DNA from 4 places in the Ruminiclostridium herbifermentans genome. Region 2 is predicted to be linked to each of the others. Evidence: a T-box and tRNA genes for the amino acid it is inferred to sense, from the RefSeq annotation. Region 2 holds a T-box; the other regions hold tRNA genes.
The links. The T-box of region 2 lies ahead of leuS (leucine--tRNA ligase). A T-box ahead of a tRNA ligase gene usually reads a tRNA of that ligase, here a tRNA-Leu.
Positions count from the first base shown of each region.

Region 1: it has a tRNA-Leu gene. The T-box ahead of leuS (leucine--tRNA ligase) is inferred to sense a tRNA for this amino acid. The anticodon was not compared.
Region 3: it has a tRNA-Leu gene. The T-box ahead of leuS (leucine--tRNA ligase) is inferred to sense a tRNA for this amino acid. The anticodon was not compared.
Region 4: it has a tRNA-Leu gene. The T-box ahead of leuS (leucine--tRNA ligase) is inferred to sense a tRNA for this amino acid. The anticodon was not compared.

Region 1 covers NZ_CP061336.1:2,643,556-2,651,431, forward strand. Annotated here, with positions in the region: gene dapA (4-hydroxy-tetrahydrodipicolinate synthase) at 54-938, shown strand; gene dapB (4-hydroxy-tetrahydrodipicolinate reductase) at 1,000-1,764, shown strand; gene EHE19_RS10885 (ACT domain-containing protein) at 2,463-2,933, shown strand; gene EHE19_RS10890 (YesL family protein) at 3,047-3,931, opposite strand; tRNA gene EHE19_RS10895 (tRNA-Leu) at 4,958-5,040, opposite strand; gene EHE19_RS10905 (hypothetical protein) at 5,578-5,754, opposite strand; gene EHE19_RS10910 (type II restriction endonuclease) at 5,917-6,780, opposite strand; gene EHE19_RS10915 (DNA-methyltransferase) at 6,770-7,573, opposite strand; gene EHE19_RS10920 (DNA adenine methylase) at 7,586-7,876, opposite strand, start outside.
Region 2 covers NZ_CP061336.1:4,717,137-4,725,012, forward strand. Annotated here, with positions in the region: gene EHE19_RS19040 (mannose-1-phosphate guanylyltransferase) at 1-828, opposite strand, end outside; T-box leader at 2,038-2,273, shown strand; gene leuS (leucine--tRNA ligase) at 2,340-4,784, shown strand; gene EHE19_RS19050 (accessory gene regulator B family protein) at 5,008-5,598, shown strand; gene EHE19_RS19055 (sensor histidine kinase) at 7,131-7,876, shown strand, end outside.
Region 3 covers NZ_CP061336.1:2,491,775-2,499,650, reverse strand. Annotated here, with positions in the region: gene EHE19_RS10240 (hypothetical protein) at 1-361, shown strand, start outside; gene EHE19_RS10235 (HutP family protein) at 458-892, shown strand; gene aroH (chorismate mutase) at 1,026-1,388, shown strand; gene EHE19_RS10225 (hypothetical protein) at 1,657-1,821, shown strand; gene cmk ((d)CMP kinase) at 1,936-2,619, shown strand; gene EHE19_RS10215 (bifunctional 4-hydroxy-3-methylbut-2-enyl diphosphate reductase/30S ribosomal protein S1) at 2,876-4,885, shown strand; gene EHE19_RS10210 (CheR family methyltransferase) at 5,230-6,015, shown strand; tRNA gene EHE19_RS10205 (tRNA-Leu) at 6,081-6,167, opposite strand; gene murD (UDP-N-acetylmuramoyl-L-alanine--D-glutamate ligase) at 6,373-7,770, shown strand; gene EHE19_RS10195 (TIGR03915 family putative DNA repair protein) at 7,819-7,876, opposite strand, start outside.
Region 4 covers NZ_CP061336.1:1,684,511-1,692,386, reverse strand. Annotated here, with positions in the region: gene EHE19_RS07145 (M6 family metalloprotease domain-containing protein) at 1-209, opposite strand, end outside; gene EHE19_RS19720 (alpha/beta hydrolase-fold protein) at 759-1,718, shown strand; gene EHE19_RS07135 (LamG-like jellyroll fold domain-containing protein) at 2,203-4,044, opposite strand; gene EHE19_RS07130 (DMP19 family protein) at 4,362-4,814, opposite strand; gene EHE19_RS07125 (hypothetical protein) at 4,858-5,262, opposite strand; gene EHE19_RS07120 (hypothetical protein) at 5,325-6,134, opposite strand; tRNA gene EHE19_RS07115 (tRNA-Leu) at 6,403-6,485, opposite strand; gene EHE19_RS07110 (hypothetical protein) at 6,757-7,362, opposite strand.

The sequences.
Region 1 (7,876 bases), 2.1 Mb from region 2:
AACAGACGTTAGCCCATGCTAGCGTTTTTATTTTTTATGAAAGGGTGTTTTATATGAAAAAGCCAGTTATTTTTACAGGTTCAGCCGTTGCAATTATTACCCCGTTTACCGATGAAGGTACTAATTATCAGAAGCTTGCTGAACTCATTGAGTTTCAGATTAAAGAAGGCACAGATGCAATTGTAATCTGTGGAACTACCGGTGAAGCTTCTACCATGTATGATGATGAACATAAAGCTGCAATAAAGTTTGCTGTAGAAAAGGTTAATGGAAGAGTTCCAGTTATCGCAGGTACTGGCAGTAACCATACTGTCCATGCAATAGAACTCAGTCAGTATGCAGAAAAAGTTGGTGCTGATGCTATTTTATCAGTTACGCCATATTATAATAAAACAACTCAAAAGGGATTAATCGAACACTTTAAAGCAATTGCTAACAGTATAAAAATTCCAGTAATTCTTTACAATGTTCCATCAAGAACTAACTTGAACATTGCCCCAGAAACAGTGAAAGCCTTGTCACAAATTGAAAATATAGTTGCCATTAAGGAGTGTAATCTTTCACAGGTTGGAGATATTATTAATTTGTGCGGAGATGATATTACTGTTTATTCAGGAGAAGACGGTTCTATCGTTCCTTTCCTATCAATGGGAGCAAAAGGAGTAATCTCTGCTATGGCAAATGTTATTCCAAAAGACACTCACGACATAGTTGCAAAGTACTTAGCAGGCGATATCGAAGGCAGCAGAAAACTGCAATTAAAAGCATTGGATTTGGTAAAAGCACTTTTCTGTGAAGTCAGTCCTATTCCAACAAAAGCAGCAATGAACTTAATGGGTATGAATGTGGGCAGCTGCAGATTGCCTCTAGTTGATATGAGTGACAAGAATTTGGAATACCTTAAAAATGAATTAAAGAAATATGGCTTGCTTTCTTAATTTACAGACATAAATAATTACAAATTTACTTATTAACTATAGATTAGGATGTGAAATGCAAATGATTAATATACTGTTAAGTGGCTGCAATGGAAATATGGGTCAGGTAATTACACGACTTTCAGAAGATTTCAGCGGATTAAAAATTGCTGCTGGGTCTGATATAAATAATAAAATAAAAAACTCCTACCCTGTTTTTACTTCATTAAATGAATGTGATATTAAGGTTGATGTTATTATTGATTTTTCAAATCCAAAAGCATTTAATGGATTAGTAGAATATGCACAAGAAAGACGTATTCCGCTTGTTATGTGTACAACTGGACTTTCTGCCGAACAAATAAGTATGCTAAAAAATGATGTATCAAAGAGAATTCCTGTATTTTTCTCCGCAAATATGTCTATCGGTATAAATTTACTTATTGATTTGGTAAAAAAGGCTGCAAAAATTCTTGAGGGACAATTTGATATTGAAATAATTGAGAAGCATCATAATCTAAAAATTGATGCTCCTAGCGGCACTGCACTTGCCATTGCCGACGCTATAAACGACACTCTTAATGAAAAATGTGAGTATACCTATGACAGACACTCCAAAAGGAAAAAACGCGGTAAACAAGAAATTGGAATACATGCTGTTCGCGGCGGTACTATTGTTGGAGATCACTCTGTTATATTCGCAGGTAAGGATGAAATTATTGAAATAAACCACACTGCAACTTCAAAAGAAATTTTTGCAGTAGGCGCATTGAAAGCATCACTGTTTCTTGCAAATAAGAAACCAGGTCTATATTCAATGGATGATCTTATTGCAGAAAGTAATTAGAAAAAATAATTAGACTCGATATTTTAAGCCCATAAAAGCTGCATATAGTTGGCGAAAACAAATACAATTTATTTTCGCCGACTATACAAAAGTCAACTACTATGGATTAAATATGCGATGATATGGAGCGATATTTTGGTTTTTCAAGCTAGCTCGAAAAACGCATTACAAACAATACGCTTTTTCGAGCAGCAAAACCCGAATACTAGTTTATCAACTACGGACGCTAAATTATATAAGCTTTTACACATTTACTTTACACATTTTCTATGTAGCTATTTACACTTCTGAATTTTACAAATGATGATTAGCAGCTATAATGCTGTATCAGGCTTTCCAATGTCATGCAGTAATGTCGCCCAAATAAATATAATTTGCCTTAGCTTTTTCCTTAACCTTTGCTGCTTTGGTCTTGACCAGCATAGTATGATTCCATACATTTTCTTATGTATAATGCTTTGGAGACAGTTTAAATTGCCTTGGGTATTTTGTTTATGGGCTGTTTTATAATCATAATAATAATCTTAAAAACATATATTCTTAAAAGCATATATAGGAAGACTTAGAAAACTACCAGTAGGATAACTTGTTAAGCAGCATTATAAAAGAATATTCCATTAAGTTAAATTCTAAAAACAATGTTTTAGAACAATGTTTAAATAAATACAATTAATAAAAATATTAAGGAGGAATTTCTTATGACGAATAATCCTATTACAAGTATTAGCACAACATACAATGTAGCACTGGTTACTGTAGACAATCTTCCAAACGATATGACCATCATTTCTAATATATTTCGAAAAATTGCAGATGAAAAAATCAATATTGATATGATTAGCCAGGCTGCCCCCTATAAAGGAAAAATCAATATATCCTTTTCTCTTCCAGTTGAGGATATCACCAAGGTAATAAGTTCGTTGAACTCCTTCAAAAAAGAAATTCCAAACCTAAGAATTGAAATTGATTCAGATAACACAAAGATAACCGTTTATGGTGAAGCCATGAAAAACATTCCTGGAGTGGCTGCACAGTTATTTACGCTGCTAGCTGTTAATGATATTGAGGTTAAGCTTATATGCACCTCTGAAGTTGAAATATCTTATCTTATTTATGAAAAAGATATAGACAAAGCTATTTCTGCAATTAAGAAAGAATTTAAGCTTTAATGTACTTTGAAAAATAATGTTAGGCCTTCGCGACTATATAAATATCGTCATGAAGGCCTAAACTGTATTGACTTTAGTTATAAATTGTAAAATTCATTTAAGACAATCTATCTTTATTTATCCTCATCCTCTAAAGCAGGCTTGTAATAGCTTTCACCAGTACTACCATCATTAAGCAAACTATCTTGGTCAATTTTATCATTCACGTCAGGTATAACAACATACTTCTTTATCAGTGGGTCTACGTAGAAGTTGTTCATCAAACCTACAAAAGCAGGCAATAAAAATACGTAAATTACAACTCCAAGAATAGGAATATAAAAAGCTAAATACGCAATGAATAAATTGAGTATAATCATTAAAAGGTTTGGTATAAACTTCATTATGCTGAATATTAATGCATTCTTATATATATTCTTAACGCTTAAATTAACAGTAACAAGCATTGGGTACATATATAAATGCATCATGAAGAAAATTACTATTGATATTAGCATAAATGTTGCACCAAATATAGGCAATAAACCATTCATACTAAAATATACATTAATGGCAATGCTAAATAGTATCATAGCAAATATGTCTATAATTGTAATTATCATTCCCTGCTTAAAGTTCTTTACAAAGTGCTCTTTAAAATCTCCCCATATAAAGGAATGCTCTTCTCGTGAATAATTTCTCAAAATATAAGTAAAACCAGCTTGTACAGGTCCAATAGTAACTACAGGAATTAGTGTAATAATGGCGGCAAAAAATACTCTAATAACTAAATCACCCATACCACCATCAATCCTTATTCTTTGGAATAGTACTGATGATATATAATTTGCTACCAACAATGCAAGAATATTGAACAGCACAAACATCATGTTAATCTTAATCAAATTCCAAAATTTTCTTTTAACTACTTCAAAAAAAACAAAAAACCTTGGCTTTGGAGGTGCATCCTTTTCAACCCCTGGACCTGGCTTATTATAATTAAAACTAAATAACCCCACACTCAACTCTCCTTTTTCTCATTGTCATTAGTATATTGTATCAATACTGCCCTAAGACTACAATATGTATTCTAAAGAATTTAATAAAATTTATTATGTCAATCCTGTCGGCGAGCTTCCGATTCTATCAGGCAATAGTTTGGGTTTGTAGCTATATGTCCTATGCTATCGGACGATAGCTTGGGTTTGTGTTTAAATATCCGATGCTATTGGACAATAATTTGGATTTGTAACTGAATATCCTATTCTATTGGACGATTGCTTGGGTTTATAGCTAAATATCCTATGCTATTGGACGATTGCTTGGGTTTATAGCTAAATATCCTATGCTATTGGACAATAGTTCGGATTTGTAACTGAATATCCTATTCTATTGGACGATTGCTTGGGTTTATAGCTAAATATCCTATGCTATTGGACAATAATTTGGATTTGTAACTGAATATCCTATTCTATTGGACGATTGCTTGGGTTTATAGCTAAATATCCTATGCTATCGGACAATAATTTGGATTTGTAGCTAAATATGCTATTGTGTTGGACAGATTGGTTTAAGCTAAATCTTTCTGAATTACATACCTTAAAATCTAAAAACCAAACCGTTGAAACAATCAAAGTATAATATCACATTGTTCATTTTAAAGGCAAAATTATTAACCATAATTGACTTTATGATAGATAACTATATTTATTATAATTCTTTTTTAATGTAAAATTGTTAACTTTGTATTAAATTATTCTAACTTTTACACTCTGATTTTGTGACAGGGTATACTTTGTTATTTGTCACAACATTTAATTAATAGCAATAGAAGTTGATGAAGAGTTTTCCGTCTATTTTTAGAACATCCTAGAATGTTCCAAGTTGCTATTTCAAGCCCCAACTCAAAATACACAAAAAAACAACCGATACACATATCGATTGCTTTTAAATTGGTGCGCTCGATGTGACGTTGTCCAAGTTCAAGCCCCAAACAAAAACGATACAAAAAAGCAACCGATATCTAATACCGCTTGCTTTTTTAATGGTGCGATCGATGGGACTTGAACCCATACGGTCTCCCACACGCCCCTCAAACGTGCGCGTCTGCCAGTTCCGCCACGATCGCATTTATCATATAAACAATGTGTTTGCCATCAGCAAGTATGATTATACTCGCATTCACTCTATGTTGTCAATAATAAAATTAAAAAAAATCAAAAAAATATACATAAAAATAACAATATATAAAATATAAAAATTAAAATGTCTTATCTTCCCTATCTTTATTGATACTATATTCATTTTTGTATATTACTACATACTCACTTATAACTGATTATTGTATCTTACAACTACAACTAATCTATAATTAGTACTCTAAACAAAAGTAATTTAATATTATAATTGTACTCTTATTTCCATATTCCTCTAACTTATACAATAAAAATCCTAATATAAATAATGATACTTACAAAATATCATATAGATGTCATAGAAAAAACAAGTAAAATTATAATTCCTAACTTTTCAACATCTTTCTTATTTCCTGAGCATATAGAATTCTATAATGATAATACTGCAATTAAAGGTGTATTCTATAGTGGCAGGATTTTTCCTTTTACAATAGATACATTTATATCTTCCATTGTAAAGCTTATATGAGTTATTCATTTGATACAAATGCTTTTATTTTTGACTTTATATTTATATCAATCTCGTTAGCATTCAATATCTCAATAAAATCATAAATACAGTCTAATTTTCTTGCCATATATGGTAGTGTTTCTCTTTCAGGAGTAATGATTAGTATTTTCTTACATAGAGCTATAGCATAACCCAATTCAATTAATACACCACTAGCAATTTTTTCAGGATACAATAAAATAAAATGAGAAGATTTATTAATAATATCAAAATCATGTTTTGCTGATATAGCTGGATCATCAAATTTATTATTTGTAAAAGCCGGCTATTATTTCCCACTGCTTAAAACATAATCATCTTACTTAAATATTTCTTTCATTATTCCATTTTCCATATCATCAATGCTATAGATATGTTCCATTACTTCAAAAGTTTCTCTAAGATTGCCTCTTGCACTTTTCCATCCAATACCATCAGTAAACCATACAAAAGTAAATCCCGGCACTGTATCAGCTTCTTGCGAAAGCATTTTATAACTTCGAGCAGTCTCATTCAGTTTTGAGCCGCCACCACCATAAAAATTAGTTTCAATTGCATAAATCATATTATCTGTTTTTACAACATAATCAAATCTTTTTGCAGCTTTTCCTTTATTCGAAATAGCCGAGAGATTTATGCCCCATTTCTTTTCGATATCCACCAGATACATCTCTTTAAAATAATTTACATCCTTAATAAAACCCGCAGTTTTTATATATTTCTCTACTAAGTCCTCCATCTGGTGTCCACCTCTATTTTTTCTTCCATTAGAATCAAGTCCTGTTTCAATACCCAGTACATAGTCCACAAGATTATTTACCAAATGATTTGCAAGCATATCAAACAAACCTGTTTTTCTCATGAATACCTTATATTGCTCAATACTATAGTTCATTTTCTTGAAGTTATACAGAAATGCACCATTTTCATCTTGAGCATATATTTCGTTACCTCTTACTGCCAGTAACAATGGAATGCAAGCAAGAGTCTCTGGATATCTTTTTACAATAGCTTCAAATTCTGCCTCTATATTCTTTGAACCAATCAACGAATTAAGGATATTTAGTTCTACCTTGATTTCTTCTACATTGCTTACCACTTTCTTAAAATCTATATAATAATCATAGCTTGAAATACTTGCTCTGAATTTCCCAAGCCAATCTTCAAAATTTCTACTTGCCATCCATTTCCATCTCCAATCGCGTCTTAGTAATATTCAAATACTCTTCTTCTGTATCTATTCCAATAAAATAACGCCCAAATCTGTTAGCTACAACTCCTGTTGTCCCAGAACCGCAAAATGGATCTAAAACAACATCTCCTGATTGAGTAGATGCTAAAATAATTCTTTCTAACAAATATTCCGGTTTCTGTGTAGGATGCTTGCCTGCTTTCTTTTCTGATGGTTTTGTTAAACTTCCTACCCACACATCTTTCATTTGCTTTCCACCATTTTGTTCTTTCATTAATTCATAATTAAAATAATGACGAGATTTTTTATCTGCCTTCTGCGCCCATAGAATAGTTTCTGTTGAATGCGTAAAACATTTACATGCAAGATTGGGTGGCGGATTTGTTTTTTGCCAGGTAATATTATTTATTATCTTAAATCCTTCTTGTTCAAGTGCCATTCCAATAGAATAAATATTATGCAATGTTCCTGAAATCCAAATGCTTCCGTTAGGTTTTAATACCCGTTTACACAATTTTATCCATTTTCTATTGAATTTGTGTTTTTCTGATATTTGCGTTGAGGACGTTCCTATCTTATCCCATTCACCTTTATTCACAGATACCATTTTGCCACCCTTACAAGTTATTCCATCATTACTTAAAAAATACGGTGGGTCTGCAAATATCATATCAATGCTTTCTTGCTTTAGTTTTGGTAATATCTTAAGAGAATCTCCTAAAATAATTTGAGCAGCTGTGTTTTCATAGAAATATTGCTGATTTTTATCAAATAAACTTTCCAAAAACACACCTCCCTAGTAATTATATATAATAACTTCTTCCCCAGTTCTTTTAGATGCATCAGAATTAATCATTCTCTTGACACTAACAACATCAATCCTATATCCCTTATTGCCATATAATTTATTGATAAATTCAGTGTTATGATTTGTCAGCATACAATAACACCCTCGTTTTGTGAGTTCATCAAAAAGTCTTGAAAGCCTTTCATGACTTTCCACATCAAAACCTTCTTTTGTATAGGATTCAAATGACGAAGGATTTAAAGGAGCATACGGACTGTCAAAGAATATAAAATCACCCTT
Region 2 (7,876 bases):
TTCAATTGAACCTATATCATCCCAGTCGAAAGAACCCTTTACAACATAAACGTCTTTGCTATTTTCAAGAACTCCATTATCAAAAGATATATTTTTTATTTCATTATATGCATTTTCAATATATGTGTTACCGTTCCCCTCATTTACATGAGTAATAGCTTCAGTTAACCTGTTATAGTGGTCGGGTAGAAATTCCATTATGTTTTTTATTATTGCATCCATGCTTCCCACTAAAATACCACCGTTCCATAAATATTCACCTGTTGAGATAAGTTTTTTTGCAGTTTCTAAATCAGGCTTTTCAATAAATTTCATTACCCTCATTATTTTTTTAGAATCTTCGCTATTATCTGTTTGAATATAACCATAACCTGTTGCTGGATAAGTGGGCGTGATGCCTATTATAACTAAATCATCTGTCTTTTCAGCAGCGTCAAATGCACGTTCTATTGCATCTTTATATGCTTTATTGTCTTTAACGTAACCATCTGCTGGTACAAAGCATAATATGCCCTCACCATATCTTTCCTTTAAAAGTAAAGTAGCATAAGAGATACATGCGGCAGTATTCTTCTTTTCAGGCTCTATTAGTATATTTGATAAAGGTACTAAACCCTTAATAGTATTTTGCGTAATGTTTGCAAGTATCTTATTGGTTACAATAAAGCATCTTTCTGCAGGTACAATTTCGAGTACACGCTCAATAGTTCGTACCAGCATGCAATTCCCATTATCAATATTAATAAACTGCTTTGGCTTAACTTCTCTGGATAGGGGCCACAATCTAGTGCCAGATCCACCTGCCATTATAACTATGAATTTATCCATTCTCTTCCCATGTCATAAAATATTGCTTTAAAAAGTCAACTACTTTTACTTATATATCCTAAAATATCTGTTGATAGTGTTTGGGTTTAAAGCTGCTCTCACCAACACGGACAAAACCAGCTTGTTGTTTCTTATCACTTGAAAAGCATCATGTTCGTACAAAGTTGTTTTTCGAACTAGTTATAAAGCAAACTCAAGCTTCACTTAAAATAGTTCAAAGCTTAATTCGCCTAACGCCTAAAAAGACACTATAAATACCGTAGCGAAAGCTTTAACCATAATTGACTTTAGTCAGTTAAATAGATAATAAACTGCAACTGCTCTTTAAAATAAGCTTCACTCCATAGTGATAAATGCAGAAATTAAAATGCAATTCCACACTTTAGAAGCAAATTAGTATGACATGGTTTCGGCACCTCCTTTAAAAAGTACTTATCATTCCCATCATCCTTTTCTCCCCATAATTATGTCGTAATTTATTTTATGTAAATAATAGGACAGAAGTTCATATATTAGTTATTTTTATGTTAACTGAAAATATATAACTTCTAATTCCGCATAAATGTTTAAAATACTGGGTTTCATCCCATTTAGACAAAGTCAACAAGCTATGTTTTTATTCCTGCTCAAATATTAATAGCTTGTATCAAAAATAATCCTCCACGAACGCGCACATTTTTAAAGGTGTGGCGGGTGTTGCTAGATAAAATCGTCAAACCACTCGTTATTGAATGTCATTCACTCGTCCATTGGTGCATTTGACATACAAACTCCTTTCATTTCGTCAATAAAACCAATTCCGCTCCCAAAGTATCCGCCAATCATTCGTGGTCTTACTTTTTAGCCTAACTGCCGATAATCTATGCGTTTTACCATTTGCCAGCACTCTTTTTGATTTGTTCCATGATACAATCGTGAACTTTATAGAGTTTAATATTTAAGTGTGGTTAAAGTAAAAACAGATAAGTTTTCTTATTGTAGAGCTACAGCAAATTTTAATAAGTACTTATTTTTGTATAAACAAGAAATTATCAATAAGAATTTCAAAGACACAAACCAACTCGACATATATTTAAAATGCAAATAAACAGGTGTTTAAAGCATTGAAAAAATATTATATATATGATAATCTAGTATAGATTTAGTTAATAAATCAACTTTTAGAGTTAAATTCTTTGTGAAATTTATTGTTCAGCTTATAAAATAAAATATTAAGCTATGAGACGGATTAGTAAAAGGAAATTGAGTCTTGTGGAAATGCCCTATATTGAGCATGTTATTTTTCCCTGACAGAGAACTGCAAATTTGGTGAAATTGCAGTAGACAACAGCCTTTGAACTCGCCGTGGAGCTGCTGACAAAATCAGCCGATCTTCCTGCGTTAAAGGACTAGAGTGAGCTATTAAAGCTAACAAGAGTGGTACCGCGGATTATCCCGTCTCTTTTTTTAGAGGCGGGTTTTATGTTTTTATATAAAAACTGGATATAATTATTTTAAAAGGAGTTGATTAAATGCCATACTCAGCAGATATAGATAGAAAGTGGCAAAAAAAGTGGGCAGATACTGAGATTTACAAATTTAATCCTGATAATATTGACAAAAAGCTATACTGCCTTGAAATGTTCTCATACCCATCAGGAGCAAACCTGCACGTTGGTCACTGGTATAATTACAGTTTAACTGATTCATGGGCAAGAATGAAGAGAATGCAAGGTTATGAAGTCTTCCATCCAATGGGTTTTGATGCTTTTGGATTGCCAGCTGAAAACTATGCAATTAAAACAGGTATTCATCCTGAAGATTCAACGCTTAAAAACATTGAGACAATGGAACAGCAGCTAAAAGAATTAGGCGCAACCTTTGATTGGGATTATGAGATAAAAACTTGTATGCCAGACTACTATAAATGGACACAATGGCTGTTCCTGCAATTATATAAAGCTGGACTGGCTTACAGAAAAAATGCGCCTGTAAACTGGTGTCCAAAATGTAATACAGTTCTTGCAAACGAGCAGGTTATCAATGGTACCTGTGAAAGATGTGAAAGTGAAGTAACTAAACGTGACCTTACACAATGGTTCTTCAAGATTACAGCTTATGCTCAGGAACTTATTGACAAGCTGGATATTCTTGATTGGCCTGAAAAAACTAAAAAGATTCAAACAAACTGGATTGGACGCTCAGAAGGTGCAGAAATTGAATTCCAAGTAGCTGACCAAGAGTTAAGCTTCAAGGTGTTTACAACAAGAGCCGATACCCTTTATGGTGTAACATATGTGGTTCTGGCTCCAGAAAATCCACTTGTAGATAAAATTACTACTGCTGAAAACAGAGCAGCAATTGAAAAATATATCGAAGATACCAAGAAACAAACTGATATTGAAAGACTCTCAACAACTAAAGAAAAAACTGGAGCCTTTACAGGGGCTTATGCTGTTCACCCAATAACAGGTGAAAAAGTGCCAATATGGATTGCTGATTATGTATTGGCAAGCTACGGTACAGGTTGTGTAATGGCTGTTCCTGCTCACGATGAAAGAGACTTTGACTTTGCCACAAAATATAGTCTCCCAATAAAGAGAGTAATCAAGAGTGCTGATGGAACTAATGATGATTTACCCTTCTGTGAATATGGTTTACTTGTAAATAGTGCAGAATTTGACGGTGTATCATCTGATGATGCTAGAATCGGTATTGTTAAAAAGCTGGAAGCAGACAAAAAGGGTAGCTTAAAAATTAATTACCGCCTTAGAGATTGGCTGGTATCCAGGCAAAGATACTGGGGTGCTCCAATACCAGTAATTTATTGTGAACACTGTGGTGAAGTTGCTGTTCCTGAAAAGGATTTACCAGTTATGCTTCCATATAATGTTGAGTTTAAGCCAGATGGAGAATCACCACTAAAGAAGTGTGACGAATTTATAAATACAGTTTGTCCAAAGTGCGGCGGCCCTGCAAAAAGAGATGCTGATACACTAGATACCTTCGTATGCTCATCTTGGTATTACTTAAGATACCCAGACAATAAGAACAGTGACAAACCTTTTGATACAGAATGGATTAATAAGATTTTACCTGTAGATAAATATGTCGGTGGTGCTGAGCACGCAGCGATGCATTTGCTTTATGCTCGTTTTATAACAAAAGCACTGCGTGATCTCGGTTATGTTAATTTTGACGAACCATTCTTATCTTTAGTTCATCAGGGTACAATCCTTGGTTCAGATGGAAACAAAATGAGTAAGTCAAAGGGCAACACAATTTCACCAGATGAATATGTACGTAAATATGGTTCAGATATATTCAGAATGTATCTTGGATTTGGATTTAATTATGTTGATGGTGGTCCATGGAGTGACGATGGTCTCAAGGCAATATCAAGATTTGTTGGCAGAATAGAGAGATTGGTAGAAAGTCTTGCAGAGCAAAAGCAAAAAACATCTAGAACTGATATGGATAAGGACGACAAGGAATTAAACTATGCTCGTCATTTTGCAATAAAAAATGCAACACAGGATACAGAGAGATTCCAGTTTAATACTTCTATTTCTCGCTGTATGGAACTTGTTAATGCACTGTACAAATATGATGCAGAGGTTAAGGTTAAAAACATCAAACTCTTTGAGGATACTATCTCTGACCTTGTTAAATTAGTTTCTCCTTTTGCTCCTCATTTTGCAGAAGAGCAATGGGAACTACTGGGCTATGAGTATTCAATATTCAACCAGCCTTGGCCACAATACGATGATAAGGCATTGACTAAAGACACTATTGAAATTGCAGTTCAAATAAACGGAACTGTAAGAGGAAAAATCGATATATCTGCCAATGCTGATAATAGCGAAGCAGAAGCTGCAGCTTTAGCAGATGATAAAATAAAGCAATTTTTAGAAGGCAAGGAAATTAAAAAAGTTATTGTTGTTAAAGGCCGTCTAGTTAACATTGTTGCAAAGTAAAAGCTAATTTTTAATAATCAAGTCTGAAAGCCACTGAGAATATTAATTCTCATGGGGTTTTCAGACTTTTTTATGGTTCTATTTATTATTTCCACCATAAATATATCTTAAATAGATGTCTCTGTAATTTATGTATTTAGACAATTATTTTCGTTATATATAGGTATTTTTGGTTTATTATGATAAAATGGTGTAGATAGAAATAATATAGGGGGACTTTGTTTTGGAAATTACATTTTACAGAAAGCTTGCAAATAAGTTAGCAGATACAGTAGTAAAAAATCAAGACTATTCGGAGCAAGAAGAGAAACGGATTCGCCATGGTTTGGTATGTATCCTTTCAGATTTGTATAAATTTATTTTAATATTCTTAATTTTTTTCTGCTTTTCATTAACTAAAGAATGTTTTATCGCTTTTATTGGTATTTTAATGTTACGGCCCTTCTTAGCAGGCTATCATGCAAAAAATGAGTTTCTTTGTATATTTATATCACTTGCAACTATTGCAATAAGTATATTTGTTGGTAAATTAAATATAATACCAGATACCCTAAATATAATATTAATAATTTTACTGCCTATAGTTGGATTAATTATTGCACCCGTTCGTACAAAAAAAGTCGAAGAAAAGAAAACCACAAGTAAAGCACTAACTGTTTTATTGACAATTTTAGCACTAATTCTAGATTATTTTTTATTTGATAGCCAGATTTTATTAGTAAGCATACTTCAAGTTTATATACTTGCATTATATCAATTGGTAAAAAATCAATTTAACAATAGAATCAATAATGATTCAGCTGTGAATGTATGACAGGTAAAAAATGTTTTTCTTAATTTATATGTATCTATTAGTGATAGCTATTTTCGTTAAAAATATCGTTAAATTATAGTATATATTATAATTTGTAAAAATTTTATAAATACTATTGACATTATATTCTATTTAATGCATTATATGTATTAAATACATAATAAGAAAGGTGCGATTTAGATAAAAAAGAATTTATTAAAACTAATTGGTTTATGTTCTATACTTATGGCAGGAGTAGCTGCTGGTGCTACTAAAACAATTGGATTTTTTGAACCAAAATCATATTAATTTTATTTTGATTAAAACTACATGTGCCTATTTGTGCATGTAGTTTTGATTTTTAGGTTATATGTCAATAGTTAGTGTAAGAGCACTAACTGAAGTTAAATTATGACTAATAACATTAAACAGGTAATTATCTCTCAAACATATATAGTATGCGTAAAACTTTTAAATTCCTTTTACTCTGTAAAAAAATTTTCATATTATTTTTCTAATATCTATCGCCTTTAATTCTGCACATCAGCATTATTTGTAATTATATGGAATTAATAGAAGAATTTTTGAAAAACATATTGACAAATTGTGCTATATAAGTCATTATTATGCTTGTAAATAAATATGAAAGGTGGCTTACATGTGCATAATGATACATGTACTTTGGTTTTTTAGGTTCTATGTCAAAAGATGGACTAATCAATAATCAGAATTTATAGAATGGATATTGCTTAAATGAGCGATTGACTCTTATGAATTTACATGATATATTAAGTCATTTTTATTCTGTAAAAAAATTTTTTCAAAATTTTTTTCTAATATTTATCGCCTTAACTTACTTAAAATAGCAACTTATCACCATTTGTAAATATATGGTATTTATTAATTTTCAAAAAAGGTATTGACAAATTGTGTTATATAAGTCATTATTAGGTTTGCTAATAAGTTTAGAAAGGTGGATTTCAAAGTGAAAAGAAGTTTATTAAAACTAATTGGTATTAGTTCTATACTAATGTCAGGACTTGTTGCTGGTGCAGCAAAAACCTTATTTTTCTATGAACAAAAGTCAATTTAATATATTTTGACTATTAGAATCAAAAAATACATGTGCCTTAATGGTATATGTATTTTTTTTGATCTCATATTCATTAATTAATTCACCTTGTATTATTATATTTAGAATAATTCCTTCATAAAATATTATAATTTCTTATAATTTTTTCTATAATTGTTATATTCGCTTTTTTTTGATAGAAAGAATTGACTTAATTTGTAGAATTTGATATTATTATGTTAATTACTTGTAAAGGAGGGCTTCTATTGAAAAAACAATTGTTAAAATCAATCGGAAAGGGTTCTTTACTAATTAATAAACTAGCCTTAGGTGCTACTAAAACATTATACTTCTTTGAGCCAAAGGAATAAATTTTTCAAAAAATCTATATAATACTTGAAAAAAATCATAAATACATGTACAGTAAGTATATAGTATTTATGGTTTTTTTATGTTATTTTGAATTATGAGGAGTGTTAAAGTGTACGAGGTTAGTAACTTTTTTTTTACTGCGCTAGAAAACCTTTTGTTAATAGTAGCTTTTATGTCCTTTTCAGATCGTAGAGATTTTCTATTCAAGCATTTAAATAAGGTAATTATATTTATAGTAGTCGCCACCATATATTCATATAGTTTGAGCTTGATATTACCAGTAGGATTACAGACATTTCCTGTAGTTATTCTCACGATAGTAATTTTAAATTATATATTTAATGGTTCATTTTTTAAAAGCTTATTGAAACATTTTCTAGCTGTTATTGGTTTATCCTTTGTTGAATTATTTATTGTTATATTCTGTGTAATTATATTGAAATTTCCAATGGATGCTTTGGTTTTAGATAAGAAATTGATTTTCATATGTAGTATTTTTGCTAAATTCATTGAATCTCTTTTAGTATTTATTTTATACAAAAGTAATAAAAGTATTGATTTACTTATTGACAAGGATTATCATCGTTCAAAGTTTGCACCAATATTAACACTTATTTCTTCCGCGCTAATTATATTAATAGGGTTAAATATTTATATATCTGGCGACCCTGAAAAACTACAATTTTTCAACATATTTTCATTTATCGTCTATGCAATCCTTATATTTTCAGTTATTATAATGTTCCGAGAATTTTCAAATCTTGAAATGCTTGAATTTGCCAGTAAGTTAGAAAAGGAAAATGTAAAGCAGTTAATTGCATTTAACGAAATGGTGGCAAAAGAACGACATGAGTA
Region 3 (7,876 bases), 2.2 Mb from region 2:
ATTGTTGATACCATCTGTAAGAGATACTTTTAATCTAGGTGATAAAAGTATAGGGGAACCATTAAGTAAAGATAATTATCTATATAAGCAAGGACAAATAACACTCAAAATGATTGGTAATGAACCTGATCCAACTGTAAAGATATTAGTTAATGGAGAAACTGTAGCAATATTTGAAAATCTTATAATGAAGGTTAACGTTAATGATGGTGATGTTATTGAAATAGATGGCAGTCATAGTCTTATAGGGCATATTGTTATGGTTGATTCGGTGTCCGAAAATATAAGCAGTGAGTGCAGTACTGCTGCTGCAAAAGTTAATTCAAATATACAAAAACTTGTTAAGGTACAAATTTATTAATATACCGATTACAATATTGTTTTATGTAAAAAAAACCTATATAATAAGTTTTATAGGTTTTTTATTGTATATAGTATTACTCTTGGAGGATTAATTATGGGAATATCTGGAGAAGAAAATAATGTATTTGGAAGTAAAGATATTTCGGGTGCAGCTATAAGAATAGCATTAACAAGTGATAGAGCTTCCGAAAAAAAACTGCAGATGGAGTTTAGCCAAATAGGTATAAGTTCAGCGGCTGTTGATTATGGCGGTGAATTTATTTCTTCTGTTATGAAGATAGTTGAAAGAGCAGTTGTAGCATCTAAACGAGAAGGGGTTATAACTGAAAGTCATGCTGAACAGGGTGCAGTTGCAGGAGCTACTAGAGAAGCTATATCGCAAATTATGCCTAAAGCAATTGGACTTAATGTTGGTGGGAAAATAGGTATAGCTAGATATAAAGACCACATTAGTGTTGCTATATTTTTTGGAATAGGTTTGCTAAATTTAAATGAAGTAGCTATCGGACTTGGTCATAGAGTTGTATAATAAATAAATGCTTCAAAATAATATATTACAACAATTATATAACAAAACTCCCTTGAATTAATTAATCAGATACATCTTTTTATACTATTTCAAGAGTATTTTAGTATAACATATATTCTATTTGGAGGTAAAAATGTCTGTTAGAGCAGTAAGAGGAGCAATAACTGTTTTTGAAAATGCAAAGGAATCAATTTTAGAAGGAACCAAAGAACTTCTTGTCGAAATGATAAATAGAAATGAAATAGACAATGAGAGCATTATCAGTGTGATTTTTTCTGTTACAAATGACCTGAATGCTACATTTCCAGCTATTGCTGCAAGAGAACTTGGGTGGAATGATATTTCACTGATGTGTACAAATGAGATTAATGTGCCAAAAAGCTTAGAAAAATGTATAAGAGTACTAATTCATTTTAACACTGAAAAGAAAAATAATGAAATTAATCATGTTTATCTTAAGGGTGCAACAGTTTTAAGGCCTGATATATCAAATTAATAAACTTTATTAAATAGATTGCATTATTTGTATTATGAAGTGAATTTTTTAATTAGCGTGGAGAGTTATCAACTCGAAAACATAGTTAGTGCAAACATAGTGCATTTTCGAGTTATACGCACCTCCACGAAATTTAATTTATAAATATGCAAAAAGTCTAACGTGGAGGTTAGTATGAAGGAATTAGGATGGAAAAAAGAAAGATATTACGTACCTCCACAATGTATAAGGTTTTATATTATGCAAAAAATCTAACGTGGAGGTTAGTATGAAGGAATTAGGATGGAAAAAAGAAAGATATTACGTACCTCCACGATGTATAGGTTTTATATTATGCAAAAAATCTAACGTGGAGGTTAGTATGAAGGAATTAGGATGGAAAAAAGAAAGATATTACGTACCTCCACGATGTATAGGTTTTATATTATGCTAAAAATCTAACGTGGAGGTTAGTATGAAGGAATTAGGATGGAAAAAAGAAAGATATTACGTACCTCCACAATGTATAGGTTTTATATTATGCTAAAAATCTAACGTGGAGGTTAGTATGCCAAAGAGTATAGCAATTGACGGTCCTGCAGGAGCTGGTAAAAGTACTATTGCAAAAAAAGTTTCTGCAAATCTTGGGTTTATTTATTTAGATACAGGAGCTATGTATAGAACTGTAGCTTTAAAAGCAATAAATGAAGGTGTAGATACAAAATCACAAAATGATGTAGAAAAAATAGTTGAAAATATTGATATTACAATATCACATGAAAACAATACCCAAAAGATTTTCCTTGATGGTGTTGATGTTTCAGAGGCTATTAGAACTCCGGAAGTATCCGCAGGTGCATCTAATGTCGCTGTATTCAAGGAGGTACGGTTAAAGTTAGTTGATTTACAGCGTAAAATTGCTTCGGACAAAAATGTAGTAATGGATGGTAGAGATATTGGCTCATATGTATTACCAAATGCTGATTTAAAGATATTTTTGACGGCAACTGTGGATGAAAGAGCTAGAAGAAGATATGAGGAATTATTACAAAAAGGTCAAAAGGTTGATTTTGAGGAAGTAAAAGCTGATATGATTATAAGAGATAATAATGATAGTTCAAGAACTTTTGCTCCGCTTGTTAAAGCTGAAGATGCAATTGAGGTTGATTCTACTTCAATGACAATAGATGAAGTGGTTGAAAAGATTATGTATTATTATTTAGAGGCAGGAAAAACTTCTCCACTTCAATAAGTAGCGGATATTGATTTAGTATTTCTAGTGGCAGTGAAAAATCTTTTGCCTCAATTAAAGCCGCTAATGTAATGAAATTTTTCTTTGGTCGAAAAATTCCATTTTGAAACAAGATTTTTTACAAATTATTGCTAATCTAATTAATAAAAATGTGCGATTATATTAATAAAGGGAGGGCTGAGTTCATACTAGCGTATTAATGGAGTTAATATATCTAATAATAGTGGTATGTACTTAAATATCTATGCATATAGTCGTGGCAAGTACTGCTGGATTTTGTTTTGGTGTAAATAATGCTGTAAAAATTGTTTTTGATTTAGCAGAAAAATCTGAAGATAAAGTATACACTTTTGGTCCAATTATTCATAACGAGCAAGTGGTGAATAAATTGCAAGAGCATGGAATATTAGCTATTAATTCGCCTGAACAGGTATCTGCTCCTTCAAAGGTAGTTATCAGGGCTCATGGCGTTGGACCTAGTGTTATATCAGAATTTGAAGCTAAAGGTATTGAAGTTGTTAATGCTACATGTCCATATGTAGAAAAAATGCAACGCTTAGTTAATAAAAAGTATAATGAAGGCTATCAGATAATTATAATTGGAGATAAAGAACATCCTGAAATTATTGGAATAACTGGATGGTGTAACAATACTGCTTATATTATTGACAGTATTGAACAGGTTAAAACATTACCCAACATAGAAAAAAACATTTGTGTTGTTGCTCAAACTACATTTATTCGAGAAAAATGGGAAAAAATTATTGATAGTTTAAATAAAAGGTTTAAAAATGTTTTAAAATTTGATACAATATGTAATGCGACGGATAAAAGACAATCAGAAGCAGATAAAATTTCAAAAGAAGTAGATATGGTACTTGTTATTGGAGGAGAAAACAGTTCAAATACCAATAAACTATTTGAAATTTGCAGGGCTAACTGCCCAGAAACTTACAAAATACAAACAGCCAGTGATATTCCACCGGTTGATATAAAAAAAATTAAAAAAATTGGTATTACTGCGGGGGCGTCAACACCTGACTGGGTAATCAAGGAGGTTATTCATAACATGAGTGAATTAAATAAACAGGATTTAGAGATGAGCTTTGCTGATGCATTTGAAAGCTCACTGGTGACATTGACAACGGGTCAGATCACAAAAGGAAGGATTATTGGTTTTAATTTAAATGAAGTATATGTCGACTTGGGCTTCAAATCAGATGGCATTATTCCAATGGAGGAGTTTACTGATGATATAGACTTTGATCCTGAAAAATCACTTAAAGTTGGAGATGAAGTTGATGTTTTTGTAGTTAGAGTTAATGATGGTGAAGGAAATGTAATTTTAAGCAAAAAGAAAGTTGATGCTGTTAAAGGCTGGGAAGTTCTTGAAGATGCTTTTGAAAACAAGAGACCAATAGCTGTTAAAATAAGTGAACAGGTAAATGGTGGGGTAATTGGCTATTCACATGGCGTAAAAATATTTATTCCTGCTTCTCAAATAAGTGATAGATTTGTAAAAGATTTATCATCTTTTGTAAGACAAGTAGTGCAAGTTCAAATTATAGAAATAAACAAGCAGAAAAGAAAAGTAGTTGCTTCAGCAAGAATTATTATTGAGAGAAATAAAGAATTTGCGTCAAATGAAATATGGAATAATATTGAAATAGGAAAAGTATACAAAGGTCAAGTTAAGAGTCTTATGGACTTTGGCGCATTTGTAGATATAGGTGGAGTAGATGGTCTTGTTCATTTATCAGAATTATCTTGGAATAAGATTAAACATCCATCAGAAGTAGTTAAGGTTGGAGATGAAATAACTGTTTATGTTATTGATTTTGATAAAGAAAAGAAGCGTATTTCACTTGGATTCAAAAAGAAAGAGGATAATCCTTGGGTAAGCGCTATCAAAAAGTACGAAGTTGGAAATGTTATTACTGGTAAAGTTGTTCGTTTAGTGCCTTTTGGTGCTTTTGTAGAAATCGAACAGGGACTTGATGGACTTGTTCATATTTCACAAATATCATCAGTTAGATTAGGTAAACCAGGAGACGTTCTAAAAATAGGTCAAGAGGTTCAAGCTAAAATTACAGAACTTGATGCAGAGGCTAAGAAAATAAGCCTTAGTATTAAAGAGGTTAATCCAATTGATCCTAAAGGAGCAAAGAAGGACGCACCTGTTGCTGCTGATGAGGAATTGCCAACTGAGCATAAAGAAGATATGACAAATACTATAGCTGAAAATTTGAATAGTTTAAATGATTAATTGTTTTTTTGATTAAATGGTTGTTCTGACAACAGTTTGTACTCTAGACAACTACTATAACGACATTACTTTATAAAAATAACTATAGTATATTGGATTGTTTTAAATAATTCAATAAAGGCATAGACAACCTTAAATTATGTACTCTGTGTTTTTATATAAATAAGGATGTACCTTGGTACGTCCTTATTTAAGTATAAAAACAACTTTTCGAAATACATGAATTATAGGGTGCCCCTAATACTAATGGGAGATGAATTTAAGAGAAATCATATTTACTTTAAAGGAGGTGCCGATTCCAAGTTGTTTCTAAAGTTTAATGAAGAAGGAACATGGATATAATTATGGATTATGAATTATTTAAAGAAGAGATATTTAAGATTACCAAAATAAATCTTTCACTGTACAAAGAAAAACAGATGAAAAGAAGAATAGATGCTCTAATTAAAAAGAATAATTTTAATGATTATTCCAGTTATGTGCAAGCTTTAAAGTTGAACAAAGACTTATTGAAAGAATTTGTGACTTATCTTACTATAAATGTTTCAGAATTTTATAGAAATCCAGACCAATGGGAAGTTCTCGAAAAGGAAATTTTTCCTCTTTTATTAAGTAAAAAGAAAAAAATATCAATTTGGAGTTCTGCTTGCTCGACAGGTGATGAACCATATACTTTGGTAATGGTTTTAAACAAACTATTACCACTTAGTTCAATAAAAATACTTGCCACTGATATTGACCTAGAAGCATTAGAAAAAGCGAAAAACGGGGTATATTCTGCAAAAAGTTTGGAGAATTTGCCCAAAGACATGAAATCAAAATACTTTACTGTTATTGGCGATAGCTATAAGATAAATGACGAAGTAAAGAAATGTGTTGAATTTAAGCAATTTAATCTTTTAAGAGACCCATATCCTAAAGGCATTGACTTAATTGTATGTAGAAATGTACTTATATATTTTACAGATGAAGCAAAGAATGATATTTATAAGAAGTTTAATATGTCATTAAATCCACAAGGTATTTTATTTGTTGGAAGTACCGAGCAATTAATTATGGCAAACAAATATAATTTTAAATCAATAAAAACATTTTTCTATGAAAAAGATGAGGATAATTTTGTCTTTTAAGATTCTAAACTAAAAATTTATGAATAAAATTAAAAGAGTTTGAAAGTATTATTTTCAAACTCTTTTGGTGCGGATAACAGGACTTGAACCTGCATGAAATTGCTTTCACATGGACCTGAACCATGCGCGTCTGCCAATTCCGCCATATCCGCATAAATTGACTGCAATAAGTATTTTACTATAAATAAAAAAATAATGCAATAGAAGAGTTAACTAAAAAATTCAAAATGGAAGAATTGGGATATTAGATAATGCTGTTGCCAGTCAACTTTGCATATATGAATAATAAAGGGGGATAGAGTCCATGCAAATGTATTTGTTTTAATTATTTACATTACACATTGTATGGACATAATTATGAATAGTAAACTAGAACAGTTTAAAAAAAGCATTAAAGATAAAAAGGTAGCTGTATTAGGAATTGGTATCAGCAATATTCCTCTTATTAAATATCTGGTAAATTTAGGTGTTGATATCACTGCTTTTGATAAAAATACTCAAGAAAAACTTTCAGATGCATTATCAGAACTTAAGGGACTATCTGTTAAGTATATCTTAGGAGAAGACTATTTAGAATCACTTAATGGGTTTGATATTATTTTCCGTACTCCGGGAATGAGACCTGATTTACCACAGCTAGTAAATGCAGTAAATAACGGAGCAGAACTTACTTCTGAAATGGAAGTTTTTATCAGTCTTTGTCCTGCACAAATATTTGCAGTTACAGGAAGTGATGGTAAAACCACTACAACAACATTAATTTATAAGATACTTACAGAGGAAGGGTATAATTGCTGGCTAGGTGGTAATATTGGTACTCCTTTATTGAGCAAAATAGATGAAGTTAAAGAATCCGATAAAGTTGTTTTAGAATTAAGCAGTTTTCAACTTATGACAATAAAGAAGTGTCCATCTATTTCAGTAATTACAAATATTACACCTAATCATCTTGATGTTCATAAATCATTAAGCGAGTACATTGATGCAAAGAAGAATATTTTCTTAAACCAAACTGAAAATGATAAATTAGTTTTAAATTATGATAATGAAGTAACAAAGAGTTTTGCAAATGAAGCTAAAGGTCAATATGTTTATTTTTCAAGAGTGAATAATATTGATACTGGAGTTATTCTTAAAGATGGAAAAATTATTGTGAAAAATGAAAATGAAGAAATAGAGGTAGTAGATGCTGAAAGTATAAAGATACCAGGTGTTCATAATATAGAAAACTATATGGCTGCAACTGCTGCCACAATTGATTATGTTAAGCCTGAAACAATTCGAAAGATTGCAACTACCTTTAACGGTGTTGAACATAGAATAGAACTTGTAAGAGAGTTAAATGGCATTAAATTTTACAATAGTTCAATTGACAGCAGCCCTTCAAGAACAATTGCTGCTCTGAGTACTTTTAAAGACAAAGTAATTCTTATTTCAGGTGGTAAGGACAAGGGAATACCTTATGATTCAATTGGTCAGATAATTGCCGAAAAGGTAAAGTGCCTTTTGTTAATAGGTGCTACTGCTCCAAAGATTGAAGAAGCATTAAATAACTACATTAATCAGACAGATAATGAATGTGAGGTTAAAATAATCCATTGCAATACCTATGAGGAAGTTGTTAACCGCGCTTATGCAGAAGCTTCTCCGGGAGACTGTGTAATATTGTCGCCTGCAAGTACCAGCTTTGATATGTTCAAAAACTTTGAGCATCGTGGAAATACATTCAAGGAATTGGTTAATAGACTCAAGTAATTCAATCAATATATTGCTTATTGAGAAGAATTAGAGGCATTGACTAACTTAATTCTTCTCCGTAAGCTGCTTCCAATAGCGTTTTGGTATAAACTGCTTCTGTAGC
Region 4 (7,876 bases), 1.8 Mb from region 2:
GGATCACGACAAAGGGTATAGCCATCTGGACTTTCAACATGTTGATAGTATTCATCACCTGTTACCTTAACTTCAACTACAGAATTATCAGGCTGTTTAAATTCAATAATCCTATCAACGTAAGGTGCAGCATATACCCCTGAACCTAAAAACGAAATAATACAAGTAAAAATGGTTGACACTAAAGCCTTTTTAACTATTCCTTTCAAAATAACCCCCCCTTAAATATGCACTTTCCATAAAAGTAATAACTTATCCATATTATAGTAATGCGAAATGAATTTTTTTTTAGGGTTGGTTTATATGCATTGATACATAGTAATAGAGAGGGTTTTAGGGGTAGTCACTGCTAGTGCTACTACAAAACAAATTACTTTCGTCTAAATAAATTAACCTATCATGATTATTTATTAGTAAATAATTGGTTATGTACCTCAATTGTTTACATTAATTATGCTAATAATAAATAAATTTTAATGAGTCTTCGCAGCTGTTCTAGTTTTAAAAACAATCATTAAAAATCCGTACTTTTCGGGTTATATTATCTTAGTCAATGAGTGATAGAATGGCAGAAATCTTGAACCTGCTACTATTTCATGGTAGGATTTGGTTATGAAAAAGCCTATTTTATATGAAAGGAGGTATTATTTTTAGTAACAAATTGTAAATCCATATTTAAAATCAAATTTATTTTAAAGTATGGGGACCTGCATAAATTTTTTTAAAAATGAATCTATTTTAATTTCGGAGGTGCTATTATGAAGTCAATAAAAAAGCTGCTCGCAATGTTAATGGTAGTTACATTAATTAGCAGCCTATTTGCAATTCCAACCTTTGCCGCTAGTTCGGTTATAACAGAGTCTCATTTCAGTACAGTATTAAATCGTAACATGAATTACAATGTTTATCTTCCCCCTTCCTATTCCACAGATACCACAAAAAAATACCCTGTAATGTATCTTCTTCATGGTATGGGAGGAGCATATAGCAATTGGAAGGATATGGGCATGCAATCCATCGTAGACAGAGCTGGTGGAAAAGAAATGGTAATTATTATGCCTGATGGATTGAACGATTCATTCTACGTTGATACATACAAAGCCGGCATAAAATGGGATACATATTTTGAACAAGAGTTTATACCATATGTTGAAGCAAAGTTTAGAATAGACACTGCAAATGGTAAAAACCGTGCCATCGCAGGACTTTCAATGGGTGGCTTTGGAGCGGCATATCACGGATTTAAATACCCTGATAAGTTCAGCTCAGCTTATTCCATGAGTGGAGCTCTAGGAGTTACTGGAAATTTAATCTCTGTCGTAAATAAAAACAAATATCCTGCTTTTGCTATGGAATGTGGAACAGAGGATTCATTGGTTTGGCAAATGAATGTAAATTTCCATAATCAATTACAGCAAGCAGGAGTACCTCATGAATATATCACTAGACCAGGCTCTCACAGTGTAGAGTTCTGGAATGCGTGCTTGCCAAAGGCAGTAGTATTTGCAAGCAAATATTTTGTAGATGTAAGCACTGGCCCAAAGAAAGGAGATGCTAATAAAGACGGTAATGTAGATGCATTGGATTTTGCAGCGTTAAAAACTGCTCTTTTAAGGCAATCTTTCTCTGAAATAGATATCACTGCAGCTGACATGAATAATGACAATTCCATTGACGCTTTAGATTTGGCACTATTAAAAGCAGAACTGTTGAAATAAGTGGACTGAATTAATATGATTCAGATATAATTCAGTAACAAACTTACTACTATCTACCCTGAAAACCAAAGCAGTAATCAGGTAGTGATTGTCGGAAACCTTTGTTTTATGACTCACATTGGTTAGGGTTATTAAAGGATTAGGCTATTGGAGATTCTCCAGTAGCCTTTTTTGTGCTCAAATACTCCACACTTTGTATATGAAATTTATGAAATTGAAGCAATTGTCTCGCATCATTACTCTATTTTTTGCTAATTCTTATGTTTTATTCTACAAGTACACAACAATAAAATGTTCCACAATTAATATTTCCTCTAAATAATTGGTAAAGTGAAAGACTCATCATCGTGATTCTTTCCCTTTTGGTTAATATATTTAATCCTGACTAAACTTATTTTGCAATTGCCTGCATAACCCCAAATAGCCCTCTTATTACTAGTGCTATTTTTTTATGTTAAAGGTATATTGGCATTTGAACTCTATTTTAGCTATTTGCAGGATAATTTGTATTGTTAAGTATCTCCATTACTATTATACATAAGTCGTAATCATCAATTACACCATTTCCATCTTGGTCAGCATCATATTTTGATGTATCTGTGGAGGAAGCCACATCACCATAGTACCAAGCATCAATTCCTAAATCAAGTAGGGTATATTCTCCCGAACGGTTAACATCTATTGTTGCTGGTTCTATAATTATAAGCTTTTCACCGCAATATTCTTCTTTTACATCTTCTTCTAGTGTTGCATTGTCTGCGATACGCCCTGTTAATATATCAATCTTTGCTTCACCCTTAGCAATAGTCTTGAATTTTAGCTTTAGCAGCACTTTATCTCCATTTGCGGCATTTTCTTTTCCAAGGCTTGCTGTTATGAATCTTTTAATTCCAGCTTCTATATCTGCTTCCTTATATATCTTTATACCATCAGCGCCCTCAGCACTAATGAACTGTAGCTTTGTAGTATCAAAATATATTTTTAAATCTTCTGCACATATCTTGTCCGCATTATGTATTACAATGTTGGCTGTTATTTCCTCTCCTAGTTTTGCTTTATCGACAGATGTAACCTCAAGAGTTACAGCAGGATTTTTTGGAGTTGCTGATACTTCGTTTGAGTTTTCACTTTCGCCACCATCATTTATAGCAGACACAACATAGTAATATGTTATTCCGTTTGTTACATTGTTATCAATGTATATAGCTGCTGAAGTTGTTGCTATCGTTGTATAATCCCCGTCAGGAGTAGTAGCTCGTTTTACATTGTAGCTTGTAGCTCCTTCAACATTATTCCATGATAAAGTTACTTTAGAATCTCTACTATTAGCAATTAAACTTGTTGGTGCTTCGGGTTTAGCTACTTGTGGAATGGCAGAAGCTTCGTTTGAGTTTTTACTCTCTCCCACTGAATTTACTGCAGAGACTACATAATAGTAGCAGTTACCATTTGTTACATTATTATCTACGTAGGATGTCGAAGTAACAGTCGCAAGTGTTGTGTATAGTCCACCTGCAGTCATAGAGCGCTTAACGACATAACTTGTTGCATTGTCAACAGTATCCCATGCTAAACATATTTTTAATTTATCGTCTGTAGCTCTAAGATTGGTTGGTGCATTACAAGAAATATCCTTATCATATACCTTAATATTATCTAAGTCCCCAAGAAAAAAATGTTCATCAGCAGAATAGTGACAACCTATTTCCAAATTGTTATCTACAGTACTTGATAAGCGTTTATTTCTTGCTTCACCCATTAATATTCCATCTATATATAGTTTCATTCCATTTTCATCGGTAGTACCATCATAGGTATAAACTATATAGTGCCATTTATCATCACAAATAGAAATAGGAGAAATAATCCTACCACTAGATTCAACTACCATTAAGCGTCCATATGCATCACCACTACCAGGTATCAAAATACCTGTTCCATTTGGGCGTGTACTATTACCGTCTAAGGTATGCATTATCCAAACATTACCTTTGCTTGGTAGTGAAGGAACTTTTATACTAAAGCAGATGGTTTTCTCACCTGTAGGAATAATAGGACTTGTAAACTTTATTACATCACTTTTTCCATTAAAACTTCTATATGTTTGACCATTTTCAGTTATTATGTTATTTCTCGAACAAGTACCATTTATTCCTCCGCTAACCGCCGTATCCAAAACCGTTGTTCCACTGTCATTATCAAAATTATACTCGTGAATAGGTGTGAAAGTTGTAGCTTCTTCTGCAAAAACAGTTGCTTGTGTACAAGAAAAGATGCTAAAAATAAGAAGAGTTAAAACTAGAAACTTGAAAAAACTTGTTTTCATTACAAAACCTCCAATAACTTAATTTAATTTGATTTAAACGTCATTATTATACAATTTTGTATAAAGAAACTACAGTCTGATATTTAAAAGAATAGTGAAGTACAATAAAAGGTTAAGTAATTAAAATAAAATATAATCTAATAAATTTATTTTATACTGTAATCATCCACTATTTGTGCTTAAATTATGACAATTCCTGTTTGATTTAAATAAACTATCGGAAACTTACTTTTTTATTAAAGTAAAATATATACAATTATCAAACTATTTTCTCGAATATGTTGAATAGCATTGTCTTACAAAAAATATTTATGAAATTATTCTATTAAAACAAATTCATCTTCGTATTTCTGAAAATATTTCTCAAGCAAATCTGATATTGTTGGTTTACAACTATAATATTTAGAATCTATATCACAATATTTGCCCTCAAGGGCTTCTGCTATATAATCGTCTATACCCTCAATTGGGGATATTCCTAAAGAACAGAGAACATTTATTGCTTCTGATAATATTGAAATTTGTTGTAATGCTCCTAGTTCTACAAGGGAAAGTTCTGTTTCTTTTAGTAATGAAGTTCCTCTATTCACAAAATACTGTAAATGTCCTCCGTTTTGAACCTCAGAATCATACCAAAAACAAAGATATGCAACCCTTTGAATTTCAGTTAAATCCTTATAATCTTCCATAGCGAGTAAATCAATGAATTGATTCCACTTTTCAAATGGGTTATCTTCTAGTATTTTCTTTAAAATTATACGCCTTTTCATAATATACAACCAACTTTCATTTACATTATATTCATACATTGATTTACAATTTATTATTGAGGTTCAAAGAAAATCTTAATAATATAAACGTTACTGTATAGGTTATAAGGTTTGATATTAGCATAGGAGCAAAAATATATCTTAACCCTAAGGCAGCTCCTTTTAAAAGATTTCCTTCATGTGGTATTTTGTACAAATAATCTTCAATCGTCGGAATAGTAATAAAAGCTACCAAAAAGACTATAAATGTTAAAATAGCCCCTAATCCCAATCCTCGAACAAAATGTTTAAATGTTAATGTAGATAGTAATGCAGTTGCTACTCCTATTGACAATAGATATATACAGATAAAAAAAGCATCGTCATTTAGCAGTTCACTCTTACTCAAAAGTACATAAGCTACTATTAATATCAGACTTACAATTTTTATATTCTTAAGCTTTGACATAAACACTCCCCTTTACTGTTATGAACTCTGTCTTAAGTTCATTTTAAGTTGCTAGTTTAATATCATCGCTTATTTGCCTTGAATGAAACTATTATAGCAGCTATAGAAAGTGAAAGCACCGGAATATGTATTATGCCAACCCACCAATTAGTTTTGCTATTTATCACTAAATGTAACACAACTTGTATAAACCCAATTGTCGCCCCCGTTATTCCAGTAACCCTTAGTGCGGCTGTATTTATATTGGGATATATAAAAAACAGTACAGCTATAATCATCGGTGTCATTGTACAAAACATACTGTTGCCCCCATTTGTCAGAAAATAAGCTGGATTGAAATCAGGCATTAGAGTTTTTGAATCTATAGGATTCCAAAAAGCAAATAGAGCAAGTAAAAAAGCACCTACTGTCCATATGTTCAGTTTTTTTGCCTTGCTAAAATCATTTTTACAAACAAAAACTTCCCATATCCATATTCCTGATAGTATGGGAAGTACTATATATGAGCATGTGATGATTCCGAGACCATTTTGTTCAGTATATGATGTGTTTTGTGTAATGCCAAAAAAAGCCATCATTATCGCTATATATATTGAAAACACACGGGTGAATTTACTTTTTAGCACAAATGCCAGAATTACAACTGCTATAGCTACTAAATTCATTATTATAGAATATTTAGCAAAAAAGCCCGTAAAGTTATTAGAGCTTATTTCTCCAATTGTTAAGTACCATTTGAAAAAATCACTTATAGGATAGCCATTTCTTTGCAAGTATGGAGGGCAAAAGAAAAACACTATAGGGATAAGTGCTAAAAACCACCATTTAGCTGTTATTGTCTCAATAAAACAATCTTTTTTATTAATCTTCATATTTGGTACCCCACAATGTATATTTTTGTAGTAATTATATTACAGAATATGGTATTAATCAACAAATGAAGATGTAAAAAGATGATTAATTTAGTAAAAGCTAACGTTTATTTTTTACTTTATCGTTTACCTATAATTTCTCTCCCTCTCTCTTATTTGAGATGGCAAAATCTTTATTAGTTTCAGCGTGCCACTTTGTTCTCGCTAAATCCCTGCATAAAACAAAAAGTTCCACAAAGTTTTAAACTCTGTGAAACTCTTTATTTCGTGGTGCGGATGAAGAGACTTGAACTCCCACGGTCGCCCACTGGAACCTAAATCCAGCGCGTCTGCCAATTCCGCCACATCCGCTAAAATAAAGCGTTTCACCAATTATTAATACTTTTTTATACTTTTCACGCACTGGACTCATATGATTTTTGAATATAAATTTTAAAGAATCCAGTGGGTTAATTCTAACACCATTTTTGAACTATTTCAATTATTTTTTATATTTAGTACGAGTCACTACGTCTATTACCTTTTCTATTTCATATACATTTTCCTTCAAAAGTTCTACAAGTATTTTTGCCTTATTTACACGTATTCTGTTTGCTCCATCCCAATATTCTTTTTTATGTCCTTATACTCCATCATTAGTAGAATTACTTCTCGATACATAAACATTCACATAATTCGCATTAAAATTAATAGTTACATTATTTTTTAATTCCACAAAAAAGTTGGTGAGGGAACCATTAACACGATAAATGTCTTTTATAGAAAAATAGATATGCCCATTAAATTTTATTTTATTATAAAAAAGAAATTTGTTAACTGTAAATAATGAAATAGTATAGTGGTCTGAATCTATATTAAATACTCGTGTGTAGATATTACTTAAACCATATCTATGATTGTCTTTATTAAAATACTCGTTATAGCAAGCTTTTTTAACTTTATAAGCATATCCCCGTAAATAGTAAATTAACATATTTTGTGCATACTCATCATAATATTCATTATTGTAATACTTATCCACAAAGACATCCTTATCTTTTTTGTACATAGATACTAAATAGTTTTGTATTTCTCTTTCAATTTCATGTAATCCTGGCAAAGCATGAAAATATGTAATTTGCTTTTCAGGGGATACTTTCATTTCTTGAAGTACCGATGTAATTCTATCATTGTCAAGAAGGCAATAAATATCTTTATACTCAAAAAAATACTCTCCGCCATATCTCATAAAATCACCACCTAATACACATTATTGCTATTCTCTTTCTGCCATTTTAATTGGCAAATCCTATAGGTTCGAATGCAATGTACTTAATTGTTTATAACTTACTGCTCTTGAATATTTATATATTCTTTATAAAGAACAGCATCTAAACTAATTGATTCTCATCAAAGTTCTCACATTCGAGAATATATTCAGTAAGAATCTCCTTTTTTAGCAAGTCCATTTAAAATGGAAGTTACAAATTCATTCTACAACTAACAATTATGTACCTCACAAAGTTCCCATTTGTTTCTATCACAAAAATTAATTTGATAGAGCTACATCTTTTGAATGAAGTATATCAGCATAGAAATATTGTAGCATATTTGGTTATAAATAGTAAAACTCAAAAAACATTTAGGTTGTTCTACTACATTGCCCTATCATAAAGTTCTAGATAACTTTGGCATAATTCTCGCTGTCGTCTACATTGTGGCTTGGGGAACCACGCCCATGTGCTTGGTTCGTATGCCAAAAT